Regions from separate parts of the Streptomyces sp. NPDC002851 genome, predicted to be linked through region 1. Evidence: riboswitches for the same ligand, from Rfam matches in the RefSeq annotation. Region 1 holds a riboswitch; each other region holds the start of a gene.
What was found. Region 1 has a riboswitch for cyclic di-AMP ahead of ACWD10_RS30555 (transglycosylase SLT domain-containing protein). Riboswitches for the same ligand answer to the same signal wherever they lie in the genome.
Positions count from the first base shown of each region.

Region 2: another riboswitch for cyclic di-AMP. It lies ahead of ACWD10_RS03505 (transglycosylase family protein); the one in region 1 lies ahead of ACWD10_RS30555 (transglycosylase SLT domain-containing protein).
Region 3: another riboswitch for cyclic di-AMP. It lies ahead of ACWD10_RS36615 (M23 family metallopeptidase); the one in region 1 lies ahead of ACWD10_RS30555 (transglycosylase SLT domain-containing protein).
Region 4: another riboswitch for cyclic di-AMP. It lies ahead of ACWD10_RS00710 (NlpC/P60 family protein); the one in region 1 lies ahead of ACWD10_RS30555 (transglycosylase SLT domain-containing protein).

Region 1 is NZ_JBSFUT010000037.1:30,790-34,055, reverse strand. It holds gene ACWD10_RS30565 (hypothetical protein) at 65-322, shown strand; partial or broken gene ACWD10_RS30560 (transposase) at 576-680, opposite strand; gene ACWD10_RS30555 (transglycosylase SLT domain-containing protein) at 758-1,549, opposite strand; cyclic di-AMP (ydaO/yuaA leader) riboswitch at 1,552-1,716, opposite strand; gene ACWD10_RS30550 (hypothetical protein) at 2,560-3,266, shown strand, end outside.
Region 2 is NZ_JBSFUT010000002.1:357,304-360,569, reverse strand. It holds gene eno (phosphopyruvate hydratase) at 1-330, opposite strand, end outside; gene ACWD10_RS03505 (transglycosylase family protein) at 729-1,442, opposite strand; cyclic di-AMP (ydaO/yuaA leader) riboswitch at 1,447-1,623, opposite strand; gene ACWD10_RS03500 (transglycosylase family protein) at 1,852-2,760, opposite strand; gene ACWD10_RS03495 (cytochrome P450 family protein) at 2,911-3,266, opposite strand, start outside.
Region 3 is NZ_JBSFUT010000061.1:18,144-21,409, reverse strand. It holds gene ACWD10_RS36620 (tyrosine-protein phosphatase) at 232-1,026, opposite strand; cyclic di-AMP (ydaO/yuaA leader) riboswitch at 1,528-1,696, shown strand; gene ACWD10_RS36615 (M23 family metallopeptidase) at 1,701-2,615, shown strand; gene ACWD10_RS36610 (SGNH/GDSL hydrolase family protein) at 2,806-3,266, shown strand, end outside.
Region 4 is NZ_JBSFUT010000001.1:140,632-143,897, reverse strand. It holds gene pcrA (DNA helicase PcrA) at 1-1,005, opposite strand, end outside; cyclic di-AMP (ydaO/yuaA leader) riboswitch at 1,269-1,469, shown strand; gene ACWD10_RS00710 (NlpC/P60 family protein) at 1,476-2,636, shown strand; gene ACWD10_RS00705 (hypothetical protein) at 2,757-3,110, opposite strand.

The DNA.
Region 1 (3,266 bases):
ACCTCCCAAGTGACGGGCCCGACCGCGCAGTTCGGCCGCATCCGCTTCTGATCCGGAGGAGACGGTGGGGTTCACCGCACAGCACGACGACCGCGGGCGGCTCGACGCCACACAGCTCGACCTCGGTTGCGGCTGGGCGTGGGAGGCCGTCCACCGCGCCCGCCGCCGCGTCGCCATGGCCTGCCCCGAGTGCGCGCATCCGATGCACGCGAAGGTCTCCCGCCACGGCCTGCGGTTCTTCGCCCACGAACCCGGCTCGCCCACCTGCGCACCGGCCGGTGAGTCCATGGAACACCACCTGCTGAAGCTGGAGCGGGCGTGAAGCAGTTCATCGGCGGCGTGGGGCCTGGCGGGGTCGGGCCCGTGCGCTAGTACTCCAGTCTGGATTCGCGTGTTCTCGCGTGGTGTTGTTTATCCGGAGGAATTCGCTGAGCAGTGCCGTACACAGGCGATCCGGGTTTTTGATCTCGAACCGCTCGACAGCCACCGGATGCTGCCCTCGTCGGATCCGCCGAACGTCAACTGGAACGCCCCGTAGTACGACACCTCGGCCAGGGAGGGCAGGGTCTCCACTCTTCCTCACCCCGGGTCCGCAGCGAGCGCAGAACCTTCGACCAGAACGGCTTCGATTCGCCCTCGCCGACCATCATTCCGAGGAACTCGTGGTGCCCGGCGATTGAATGTCGCGGCCTCAGACAGGCCTGAGCCCCGGACACTTGGCGCGCCGGGGCTCACAGCGGACGAGACGGGATGCGGTCTAGTACGGGCCGTTCACATTGTCGATCGAGCCGTACTTGTCGGCCGCGTAGTTACAGGCGGCGGTGATGTTGGCGACCGGGTCGAAGCTGTCGAACGGCGTGTCAGGCACGTGGTAGGCCTCGAACGTGGGGGCGATGACCTGCAGGAGCCCCTTGGACGGGGTTCCGGCGGCAGCGTTGGAGTCCCAGTTGTTGATGGCCATCGGGTTGCCGGAGGACTCTCGCATGACGTTGCGGTAAATGCCCTCGTAGGTGCCGGGGATGCCGTGCTGGGCCATGATGTCGAGCGACTCCTTGATCCAGCCGTCCAGGTCGTTGGTGTAGGACTTCTTCGCCGGGGCGGCGGCGGGCTCGGCTGCGGGCAAGTTCTTGCGCTCGGAGCGATCCGCCCGCTCGGCGGACTCCCTGGCGGCGGCTGGCTTCTTCGCGGGCTCGGCCGAGGCCTTCTTGCCGAGGGTCAGCTTGAGACCGGGGTGGATCAGCCGCGGGTTGTCGCCAACGGCGCTGCGGTTGTCCTTGTACAGCTTCTTCCAGCCGCCGCTGAGGGAGTGCTCTTGGGCGATCGCGGAGAGGGAATCGCCCGCGGCGACGACATAGGTCTTCGGTGTCGCGGCGGGCTTGGCGGCCGTACTGGACGTGCTGGCCGTGCCGGCCGTGCTGGACGGCGCCGCGCCGGCGGCGGTCGCGCCGAGCACCGGGAGAACGAGCGCGGCCCCGCCCGTGCCTGCGGCGGCGATGCTCCGGGTGAGCGAGCTGGACTTGGGGCGGCGGTGCTTTCCCTTTGCGGGCATGACGAATTCCTCTCCGTCGCCTACGAGGTGAGCTGTCGGGTTCGGACGGGAGATGTCCGGCCGCACTGCGTATGCGGCTTCACCCCGAGCCGTTCCGGAATCCGGATCGGCGACTTACCTGGGTCCCCCGCTCCTGCCGTGGGTTAGTGAGTAGGCGTGAGGTTTTCCGGACAGCGGCAGGATTCGGCGTTCCATCCGGATTGACGGTGACGTTAGGCGAGAAAGTCCGGACGGAACAAGACACGAATTCAGATAGCGAATGAATGAGGCCCGCCCTTGGCCACCAGAACCCCTTGCCCCCTTTGATCAAAAGAGCCAACTCTCTTTGCGCAGAACGGAAGTGCGCTCAGCGGCTCTCCGAGGCCACATCTGCCGGTGTGACTCATTTAACTGAACGGCCTGCAGGTTGGAATGCGACTCAAAGGCATATCGGGGCACACCATTCCACACGTCTCTCCTTAATGCAGACAGCCAGTTATGCAAGCCATCAATAACGGCAAGAAGTGACTTCTCTGTGCGAAGCCGGACATCCCGCAGAGATCGCCCTTCGCAGAGAAACGGGCATGTCGCCATAAATGTCCCACCGGCCGTACCCGGCCCTCCCGCTCGGGTGGCCCTGCCCGACAGCACGGACCGACGGAGGCCCCCCGCAGCCCTTAGGCGTCCCGCCCGGGGAAGTGGCACAACAAGAAGATCGACAGCTGGTACGTCTTCGTCGACAACCTGCGCCCCGGGCAGCACAGCCGACGACCCGTTCGGCGCCCTGATCATGGGCGACAAGCTCAACGGCGTGCACAACATCGAGTGCACCGTCCAGAACGTTGAGCGCGTGCAGAACGGCTTCGACTCGCTGGCGCCGAGGATCTCGGGGTGCCCGGCCATCGAGCTGCCCAAGCTCACCCGCGCCCGACCCACCGCACACCCGGCGCCCCCACCGCGCCGCCCCGCCCCGCCCCCGTTGGTTATCGTGGCCGGTCATAGGTGCGGCGAGGCAAGTGTGGGGGCGGACGGTGGCAGCGGAGCGGGGGCGGGACCAGGACGGGTGGATACGTGTTCCGGTCGGGTACGACGCCGCGCGCTGGGCCACGCGTGGGCGGTGCCGCCGGGTGCTGCTCGTGGTGCACAACGTCACTTCGGCGACCCGGCTCCTCGACGTACTCCCGCTGTTCCACGACGACCTGCGGGTCCAGCTCCTGGCCACCTGCACCGAGTCCTCACCGTTCCGCGCGGGCGTGGCCGAGCTGTTCGCGGAGCTCGGGGTGCCGGTGCTGCCGTGGGAACAGGCCGTCGAGACGCCCGTGGACCTGGCCGTGTCGGCCAGCCTGGGCGGTCAACTGCACCTGGTTCAGGGGAAGTTGGTGGTGCTCTCACACGGTGTTGGCTACACTAAGAGGCTGGCGACACCGGACACCGGACACCGGACACCGGACACCGGACACCGGGCGCCTCTCGCCTCGGGTCGCGGCTCCGCCCCGCCTGTCTTCGGTACGGCTCCCGAGTGGCTGCTTCACAACGGCTCCCCCGTCGCCGACGCCCTCGTCCTCTCGCACCCCGAGCAGCTGGACCGGCTGCGCGCCGGGTGCCCCGAAGCGGCCCCCACGGCGGTGCTCGCCGGGGATCCCTGCTACGACCGGCTGCGCGCGGCCGCCCCGTACCGTGACCGCTTCCGCCGTGCGCTCGGCATCCGGCGCGGTCAGCGGCTCGTCGTCGTCAACTC
Region 2 (3,266 bases), on a different contig from region 1:
GGCGTTGGCGCCCAGGGAGCCCTTGTTGTCGGTGGCGTCCAGGTCGAACATGGCCTGGTCGATCAGGCGCTGCTCGGTGGCGTCGTACCCGACGAGCTCCGGGCCGATCTGCTCGATGACGGCGAGGACGGCCTTCTCCACGCCCTTGCCCTGGTAACGGTTGGGGTCACCGTCACGGAGTTCGATGGCCTCGAAGGCGCCGGTGGAGGCGCCGGACGGAACGGCAGCACGACCCGTGCTGCCGTCGTCGAGGCCGACCTCGACCTCGACCGTGGGGTTGCCTCGGGAGTCCAGGATTTCCCGGGCTACGACGACGTCGATGGACGGCACGAGCATCTCCTTCTGGAATGTGACGCATAGCTGTGCTTGCACGAGGGCCGCGCCATTGCGACCGACCTTGCTTTGCCTTGCGTCTCACGAGCCTAACCGCCCGCGGGCCTTCAGCCAGCCGACCGCCCGTCCGCTGGGACGAAAAGAGGCCGGAAGGCCGCCTTACCGGGGCAAAGCGCCCCGATTTCTACCGGACGGTAATCGGCACGGCAGTCGGAACGGCAGTCAGCACCGCAGTCGGCACCGCAGTCGGAACGGTCATCGCGGAGCGGACGGTTCCGGCTCGCGGGACGTACGGCATGACCCCGCCCCGGCGCGTACGGGGGAACGCGCGCCGGGGCGGGGAGCGTGGGGGGATGGTGCGGGCTCGGCGCCCGCGGGCCGTGCTGCCGCGGGCGTTACTTCAGGTGCAGCTGCTGGCCCGGGTAGATGAGGTCGGCGTCGTCGATGACGTCCTTGTTCAGCTCGAAGAGCTTCTTCCAGCCACCCTTGACGTCGTGCTTCTCGGCGATCTTGGAGAGGGTGTCTCCGGACTTCACCTTGTACTCGCCGTCGCCCTTCTTGACCTTCTTGCCGGTCGGGGTCTCGACGGTCTTCTTCGCGGGCTCCGGGCGCTCCTGCGCGCGGGACGCGGGCTGCTCGGCCTTGCGCTCCGGCTGCGGGGCGGCCTGCTCGGCCGGGGCGCTCTGCTCGGCGGGGGCGCTCTGCTGCGAACCGCCGCCGTCGTACGCGGCGTTGGAGAGGCCCGTGCCGCAGTTCGGCCAGGCGCCCTTGCCCTGACCGGCCAGGACCTTCTCGGCGATCTGGATCTGCTGGTCCTTCGAGGCCTGGTCGGCGGTGGCCGCGAACTCCGTGCCGCCGTACCCGGACCAGGTGGAGGCCGAGAACTGGAGGCCGCCGTAGTAGCCGTTGCCGGTGTTGATCGACCAGTTGCCGCCGGACTCGCACTGCGCCACGGCGTCCCACTCGGAGGTGGTGGCGGCGGAGGCGGAACCCGCGGTCACGAGCGGCGCGGCGACCGCGGCACCGGCGACACCGGCGACGGCTATCGCGCGGGTGGCCTTGTCGGCCTTGGTCATACGACGGTGCTTGCCCTTGCCGGAAAACAGCATGGAGTTATCCCCTCACCGACGCCTGCGAGGTGAGCTGTCGGGTTCGGGCCAAGTGAGTTGCCCGGTCACGTTCCTTGAGCGCGACTACACCCCAAGCCGTCCCCGCGGCCGCTGATTGCTCAACGGCCGGGCCCGGCACAAACCTTGGGTCCCCCGCTCCTGCCTACGGCGCTTTACGCGACGACTGTTCCCAGTGGCCGCCGGCAGGATTCGGCGTGACGGCCATCGGGGCCCGCCAGTGGCGAGCGGTCACGACCGTAAACATGCGATCCCTTGAAATACCAAGCCGATCACGATCGATGAGACTCATCTCTCACGAGTCGCCCAGGAGTGATCAAGGTCTTTTATAACGGACATTCAGCCCGAAGCGGAGGGTTCGCCCGGCCTTCGGCAAGAGCGGCAACTGCCGCTACTTTCCGCCCAGATCGAGGACCTGACCGGGCACGATGAGGTCCGGGTCGTCGCCGACGACCTCTTCGTTCGCGCCGTACAGCGCGGCCCAACCCCCGTCCACGTCCCGGCTCTCGGCGATGGACCAGAGGCTGTCCCCGGCGCGCACCGTGTAGTTGCCGCCGTCGCGCCCGGAACCACCGCGGTCGGCGTGCCGCCCGGAGCCGCCGTCGCGGTCACTGTCGGGGGTCTCGGGGGCGGGATCGCCACGGTGGCGGCCGGAGCCTTCGGAGGGCTCGGACGGCTCGGTCGACCCAGACGGCTCGGTCGGCTCGGAGGGCGAAGGCTCGGGGCTCGCTTCGGAGTTGTCGCCTTCGCCACCGTTGTCAGTATTGTCGGGATTCTCCGCATCGTCCTGCTTCGGCGTGGCATCGCCCGACGGTGTCGCCGTCGCATCGTCCGACGGCGTGGCCGACGGGTCGTCAGGAGTCCCGGCCGGATCCGTCGGCTCGGTCGGCTCCGACGGCAGCAGCGTCTCGATCGGGTTCGGCTCGCCCTCGTCGATCCCCGAGACCGGGGCGCAGGTGGGCCAGGCGTCCGGCCCCAGCTCGTCGAGGATCTTCTCGGCCACGGCTATCTGCTGGCTCCGGCTGGCCAGGTCGGGGCGCGGCGCGTAGTCGAGGCCGCCGTGCTGCTCCCAGGTCGCCTGGGTCAACTGGAGGCCGCCGTAGTAGCCGTTGTCCATGTTGGCGCTCCACACGCCGCCGCTCTCGCACTCGGCGAGCCGGTCCCAGACGGCACCCTCGACGGCGTGCGCGCTCGTGGCGCCGAGCAGCGGGATGGCGAGGGCCGAACCTGTCACCCCGGCCGCGACGACGAGGGCCGGGGCCTGACGGGGGCGACGATGGCGGCCATTCCCGGAGAGCATGCGGTTGCCTTTCGCGTGACTGCTGGTGCGGGTCGAGCGGAAGTGAACCTAGCCACAGTCGAACGCCAGTCACAACCCGATACAGCGGAGATCACGTGAAAGTCACAGTACTGATGGCCCGTCAGGAACGGGGCGTAGCGGAACCCGGCATTACTGGGGCGTGAACTCCACGGGCAGCGTGCGCAGTCCGCGCATGATGAGCCCGCCGCGCCACCGCAAATCGCCCGGATCGACCCCGAGCCGCAGGTCAGGAAGGCGCCGCAACAGAGTCGCGAGCGCCGTCCGGCCCTCCAGGCGGGCGAGCGGCGCACCCAGGCAGTAGTGGATGCCGTGGCCGTAGCCGAGGTGGGGATTGTCACGTCGGGACAGGTCGAGCGTGTCCGGCCCGTCGAAGCGGTCCGGGTCCCGGTCGGCGGCCGCGAGCACCACGAGCACCGGGTCGCCGGGCGCGATGTCCTGCCCGCCGATACGGAGCGCCTCGGTGGCGAACCGCCAGGTGGCCAACT
Region 3 (3,266 bases), on a different contig from region 1:
CGCCAGGCGGGCGCCCCCGGCCGGGGCATGCAGGCCCTGCGGGTCAAGGGGCGGCTGTGGCTGCGCCTCGGGGACGCGGAACACGTGCCCCGCCCGCAGTCCACCGCACCACCCTCAACCGAGGCGCTTCGCGCCACCCCCTGGTCCAGCGCGACAAGGGAGCGGGGTCTGGGGGGCGCAGCCCCCAGGAGCGGTCAGCCGGCCGACGGTGCGGATACGTGATCCGGAAGATCAGTCGAGCAGGTTCGCGCGGAGCCGCTCGCGTAGCTCGGGCGTGAGGCCGAGGCCCTCGGCGAGATACCGCTCGACGCTGCCCCAGTTCTCCTCGATCGCGCCGAAGCCCGCCCTCAGGTACTCGGCGCGGGCGTCGAACATCGGCCGGAGCAGCTCCGCGGCCTCCTCGGGCATGGCCTCATTGGGGTTGCCGCGGTGCATCTTGTAGCGGCGGTGGGCCGCGTTGGACTCCAGGTAGTCGGCCTCGATGGCGTCGCGCTCCACGCCGACCGCGAGCAGGGTCACGGCGATCGACAGACCGGCCCGGTCCTTACCGGCCGCGCAGTGCATCAGGGCCGGGACGCTGTCCTCGGCGAGCGCGCGCAGGACCTGGCTGTGCTCGGTGGTGCGGTGGGTGATGATCGCGCGGTACGAGGCGGTCATCCGTCCGGCCGCCTTGCCGTCGGCGAGCGCAACGCGCAACTCGGACATATTGCCGTCGCGGACCATCTTCCAGAACTCGGCGCCGTCGGCCGGGTCGGAGAGCGGCAGGTTCACATTGCGTACGCCGGGGAGTTCGACGTCCGGCCCTTCGAGCTTCTGGTCGGCGGAGTTACGGAAGTCGAAGATGGTGTGCAGGCCGAGCGAGGTGAGGAACGCCGCGTCCTCGGCGGTGGCGTGTGCCAGATGGCCGCTGCGGAAGAGCCGACCCACCCGTACCCGACGGCCGTCCACGGTCGGCAGTCCGCCCACGTCACGGAAGTTGCGCACCCCGGTCAGCTCGGGCTCTGTCGACGGGACCTGCTGCGTCACGGGGGCTCCTCCCGGTCGTTCGCCGACGGCGTTCGTCGGCTGGGGTGCGCGGTCGCGCCCGCGAAGGGCGCGCGCCCTTGACCATACGACATGGATTCCTACGGTAATCCACGGCTGTGCGGCGTGAGATGGGCCGCCGGATGCCCGCACGGCCATCCGGGCTTACGCCCGCTTGTGTCGCACTGTGAGCTGTATGCCCGATTCGAATGCTTCGTCTCGTCTATGCGGATTAGCAGTATTAGCGCCAACTGGCCCTGGAATAAGGGGCTGTGGCCCTGTCGCGTGAGCAGGGTCATAAAGGTGACGGTGCGTGGCGATCTTCGCGGGCGGAATTCCCCGGGTATGGCGTTGGTAAAGCGCATTTCTCCACGGAGTGTGACCGCAATTCCGGGAAAGGATCACCGGCGTTCTGCGGCGGGGGAATTGATTGCTTGTGGCCGCGCTCATTGCTCGATTACGGTCGCCGACGTCCGGGCGGACGCCCAATCCTGCCGCCGTCCGGATTTCCCCACACCCACCCGTGCACGGCAGGAGCGGGGGACCCATCGGTAAGACGCCGTTTCCGGTCCGCCCGGAGCGGCTTGGGGTGAAGTCGCGTGGTTCCGACTACGCGGCCGGGCAACTCCAGCCCGAACCCGACAGCTCACCTCGCAGGCGCCGGAGAGGAATTCGTCATGCCCGCGAAGGGTAAGCACCGCCGTCCCAAGTCCCTGCGGATAGGCCGCGGTTTCGCCGCCGCGGGTACGGGTGGCGCAGCGCTCGCGCTGCCGCTGTTCGGCGCCACCGCGCACGCCGCCGCCCCGGCCGCGGCCCCCGCCGCGCCGTCCGCCGTCCAGTCCGCCCCCGCCGCCGCGCAGAAGGCCCCCGCCAAGTACACCGTGGTGGCCGGGGACTACCTTGCCAAGATCGCCGACGAGAAGAACGTCGAAGGCGGTTGGAAGCAGCTCTACAAGGAGAACCGCAAGGTCGTCGGCGACGACCCGGCGCTGATTCATCCCGGCATGAAGCTGACGCTCGACGCGCCCGCGAAGGCCGACGCCAGGCCCGAGAGCAAGCCCAAGCCCGAGAGCAAGCCCAAGCCCGAGAGCAAGCCCAAGGCCAAGACCTCCGCCGAGGCCGAGCCCGAGGCCGACGCCAAGTCCGGTGCCAACGAGGCCTCTCCGGCCGCCGCCGCGCCCGCCGCCGGTGGCTTCTCCGCCCCCGTCGAGGGCCCGATCTCCACCGCGTACCGCACCGCGGGCGCCATGTGGTCCAGCGGCTACCACACCGGTACGGACTTCGTCGTCCCGACCGGCACGCCCATCAAGTCCATCGGCGACGGCACCGTCGTCTCCGCCGGGTGGAGCGGCTCGTACGGCAACGAGGTCGTCGTCCAGCACGCCGACGGGCACTACTCGCAGTACGCCCACATGACGTCCCTGGACGTCTCCAGCGGACAGACCGTCAGCGGCGGCCAGCAGATCGGTCTCTCCGGTTCCACCGGCAACTCCACCGGTCCGCACCTGCACTTCGAGGTCCGCACCGGCCCGGGCTACGGCTCCGACGTCGACCCGGTGGCCTACCTGCGGTCGCACGGCGTCGCGCTCTGACGCTCCTTCGGCGGGCGGACGCGCTCTTTCTGCGGGCGGACGGAACCGGAACTCCGGTGCCGTCCGCCCGTTTTGCGCTATTCCCGCTTGGGGGAGTCTTTACCGGTGGCCTATCTCACCCGTAGTCAACCCCCTGGGACCGCTTATTACGGTGGCGTAGGTCACGTACGAAGGTGAAGGATGTCCCGACGTGGCAGACGATTCGACTCCTTTCATCCGCAGTGACTCCACCGGGCCGGGCCAGTTCGTGTCGTACGCGGCGATCGGCGACAGCTTCACCGAGGGGGTCGGCGACCCCGGCCCCGACGGTGCCTTCGTCGGCTGGGCGGACCGCCTCGCCGTACTGCTCGCCGACCGGCACCCCGAGCACACCTTCCAGTACGCCAACCTCGCCGTGCGCGGCAAGCTGCTCGACCAGATCGTGGCCGACCAGGTCCCGCAGGCCCGGCGGCTCGCCCCCGACCTGGTGAGCCTCTGCGCCGGCGGTAACGACATCATCCGGCCCGGCTCCGACCCCGACGACGTCGCGGAGCGGTTCGAGCGGGCCGTCGCCGACCTCGCGGAGGCGGCCGGGACCGTCCTGATCGCCACCGGCTTCGACACCCGCGGCGTGCCCGTGCTCAAGCACCTGCGCGGCAAGATCGCCACGTA
Region 4 (3,266 bases), on a different contig from region 1:
GGTGGCGCCGCGGAACGCGTAGATGGACTGGTCGGCGTCGCCCACGACGCACAGCTCGGCGGGCTCGATGGCCGGGCCGCCGTCGGCCGGGGGCTCGCCGGTGCCGACGAGCTCGCGCACCAGGGCGTACTGGGCGTGGTTGGTGTCCTGGTACTCGTCCACCATCACGTGCCGGAAGCGGCGCCGGTAGTGCTCGGCGACGTCCGGGAACGCCTGGAGGAGGTGGACCGTCGTCATGATCAGGTCGTCGAAGTCGAGGGCGTTGGCCTCGCGCAGGCGCTGCTGGTACATCGCGTACGCCTGGGCGAGGGTCTTCTCAAAGCCGTCGGCGGCCTGGTCGGCGAAGGTCTCCTCGTCGATCAGCTCGTTCTTGAGGTTCGAGACCTTGGCACTGAAGGACTTGGGCGGGAAGCGCTTGGGGTCCAGATCGAGGTCACGGCAGACCAGGGCCATCAGGCGCTTGGAGTCGGCGGCGTCGTAGATCGAGAACGATGAGGTGAAGCCGAGCTTCTTGGACTCGCGGCGCAGGATGCGCACGCACGCGCTGTGGAAGGTCATCACCCACATCGCGTTCGCCCGCGGCCCGACCAGGTCCGCGACGCGCTCCTTCATCTCGCCCGCGGCCTTGTTGGTGAAGGTGATCGCGAGGATTTGCCCGGGATGCACCTTGCGCTCCGCGAGGAGGTGCGCGATGCGGTGGGTGAGCACCCGGGTCTTGCCGGAACCGGCACCGGCCACGATGAGCAGCGGGGAGCCGGAGTGCACGACGGCGGCGCGCTGGTTGTCGTTCAGGCCGTCGAGCAGGGCAGCCGGGTCCACCGCGGGGCGGGCGGCGCCGTCGCGGTAGTAGGCGTCCCGGGCCGCACCGGCCGCGGGCCCGTCGAACCGGCCCTCGAAGAGGTCGTCCGGAATCTCCTCCGGAGCGTGCTCCTCGGGGGGCGGCGGGGGCCCGTCGTCCGAGGGCTTGAGGTCCGCCAGGAAGCTGTCGTCAAAGAGGCTGCTCATCGCCTACCGAGTCTAGGCGGCCCCACTGACAGCCGACCCCGGGTTCGCGAAGAGCGGCTCGGTCACCGGACCTGCGCGCCGTGTTCGGGCAGGCACACAGGGCCACTGTCCGGCCGTCGTTCGGCCACCGCTCCGCCAAGGTCACGCCAAAGTCACGGAAATGTATCGGGCATATCGAACACCAACCTTCACAGCAACCACACGAGTTGCTTATCGTGCTCCACGGGCTGCCCGTCCCCACCTCCGGCGAACCACGCCGGTCCGGGTGGCCTCCGCCGAGTCCGGGGCGTGACAGACAAACCGGAGCCGGGGACCCACTTCCACACCGGGGTGAATCGGTCCCGTACCCAACTACGTAAGTAGTTGGTAACTGCGCAGCAGTTGGTACGGAACCGTAGGGCAGCCTTCCGAACCACCCGCCCGAACCCGACAGCTAACCCGGTAGGCGGTCTACGGAAGGAGCGCCTCCCTTGGCGTCGCACCGCAAGCCGCGCAGCAGGTCCGGTCTCATACGAACGTCGCAGGCCGTCGGCATGACCACGGCCGCCCTGACCTCCGTGGCCCTCCTGTCGCAGAGCGCAAACGCCGCCCCCAAGGCTCCCGGAAAGCCGAAGCCGTCCCTCGAAGAGGTCCAGAAGAAGGTCGACGACCTCTACCGCCAGGCCGGCGTCGCCACCCAGAAGTACAACGCGGCCAAGGAACGTACGGAGAAGCAGCGCGGCCGCGTCGACAAGCTGCTCGACGAGGTGGCCGAGCGCACCGAGAAGCTCAACGAGGCGCGGCGCGCGCTCGGTTCGATCGCCGCCGCCCAGTACCGCAACGGCAGCACGTCGGAGACCGCCAACCTGCTGCTCGCGGACGACCCGCAGGAACTCTTCGACCAGCGCCAGCTGATGAGCCGGCTCGGCAGCCAGCAGAAGAGGGCCGTCGACGACTTCAGGGCCCAGCAGGCCAAGGCCACCGAAAAGCGCGGCGAGGCGAGCAAGAGCCTGGAGTCGCTCACCGAGTCACAATCGTCGCTGCGCCGGACCAAACGGGACGTACAGGCCAAACTCACCGAGGCGCGCGAGCTGCTCTCGAAGCTGACCGCCGAGGAGAAGGCGCGGCTCGCGGCGATCGAGCGCAAGAAGAAGGCGGAGGCCAAGCGGAAGGCCGAGGAGCTGGCCCGCAAGCAGGCCGCCGAGGAGGAGCGCCGACGCGAGGCCGAGGAGAAGGCGCGGCAGGAGCAGGAGGACCAGAACTCCGGGTCCGACGGCTCGACCGGCGGCACGTCCTCGTACGCCGCCATGGCCAACAAGGTGATCAACTTCGCGGAGGGCCAGATCGGCAAGCCGTACGTCTGGGGCGCCACCGGCCCCGACTCGTACGACTGCTCCGGCCTGACCCAGGACGCCTGGGCGTCCGCCGGGATCTCGCTGCCGCGCACCACCTGGGACCAGGTCGAGGTGGGCACCAAGGTGAAGACCGCCGACGCCAAGCCGGGTGACCTGGTCTTCTTCTACGACGACATCAGCCACGTCGGCATCTACATCGGCGGCGGCAAGATGATCCACGCCCCGAAGCCCGGGACGAACGTGCGGACCGAGTCCATCTACTACATGCCGATCCACAGCGTGGTACGCCCGGCGTAGCCCGCGGTCGCGCACATGACTGAGGCCCCGGCCGTGATCGGCTGGGGCCTTTTGTCGTGATCGGCTGGGGCCTCTGTCATACGCCCGGCCGACCCTCAGGTCAGCCAGAGGGTCGGGCCCTCAGGTCCAGAGCGTCGCGATGAAGATGTTCGCGGTGGTCAGCGCACCCACGGCGGCGAACACGCCCTTGTCCACCCGCTCTTCGTCCCGCTTCACATAGACGAGGGCGAGGATCACGATCAACACGGCGAGCTTGACGCCGATCTTGATGTTGTTGACGGACTCCCCGTCCGCCTGGTTCAGGCCGACCAGAGCCACGCCGGTGACCAGCATCGTCAGCGCGCCGTGCAGCATCGCCGGATTGAACCGCGCGGCCCCCTCGCCCATGGCCTTCATCTGGGTGAGAAAGCCGCCCAGAAGCGAGGCGATGCCGATGATGTGCAGCGCGACGAACACGTTGATGAGTACGTCCATGAGCCCGGAGCCTAGCCGGGTCGGCCGTACCACCGCTCCGTAACCAGGTAGGCCACAACCGCCACATCGGTCACAGGCGTACGTATCTACGGCGCCACTGCCCCTCCATTCGGTCACATGCGGTCACCGTCCAAACCCCTCCCGCCAGTTGCGCAC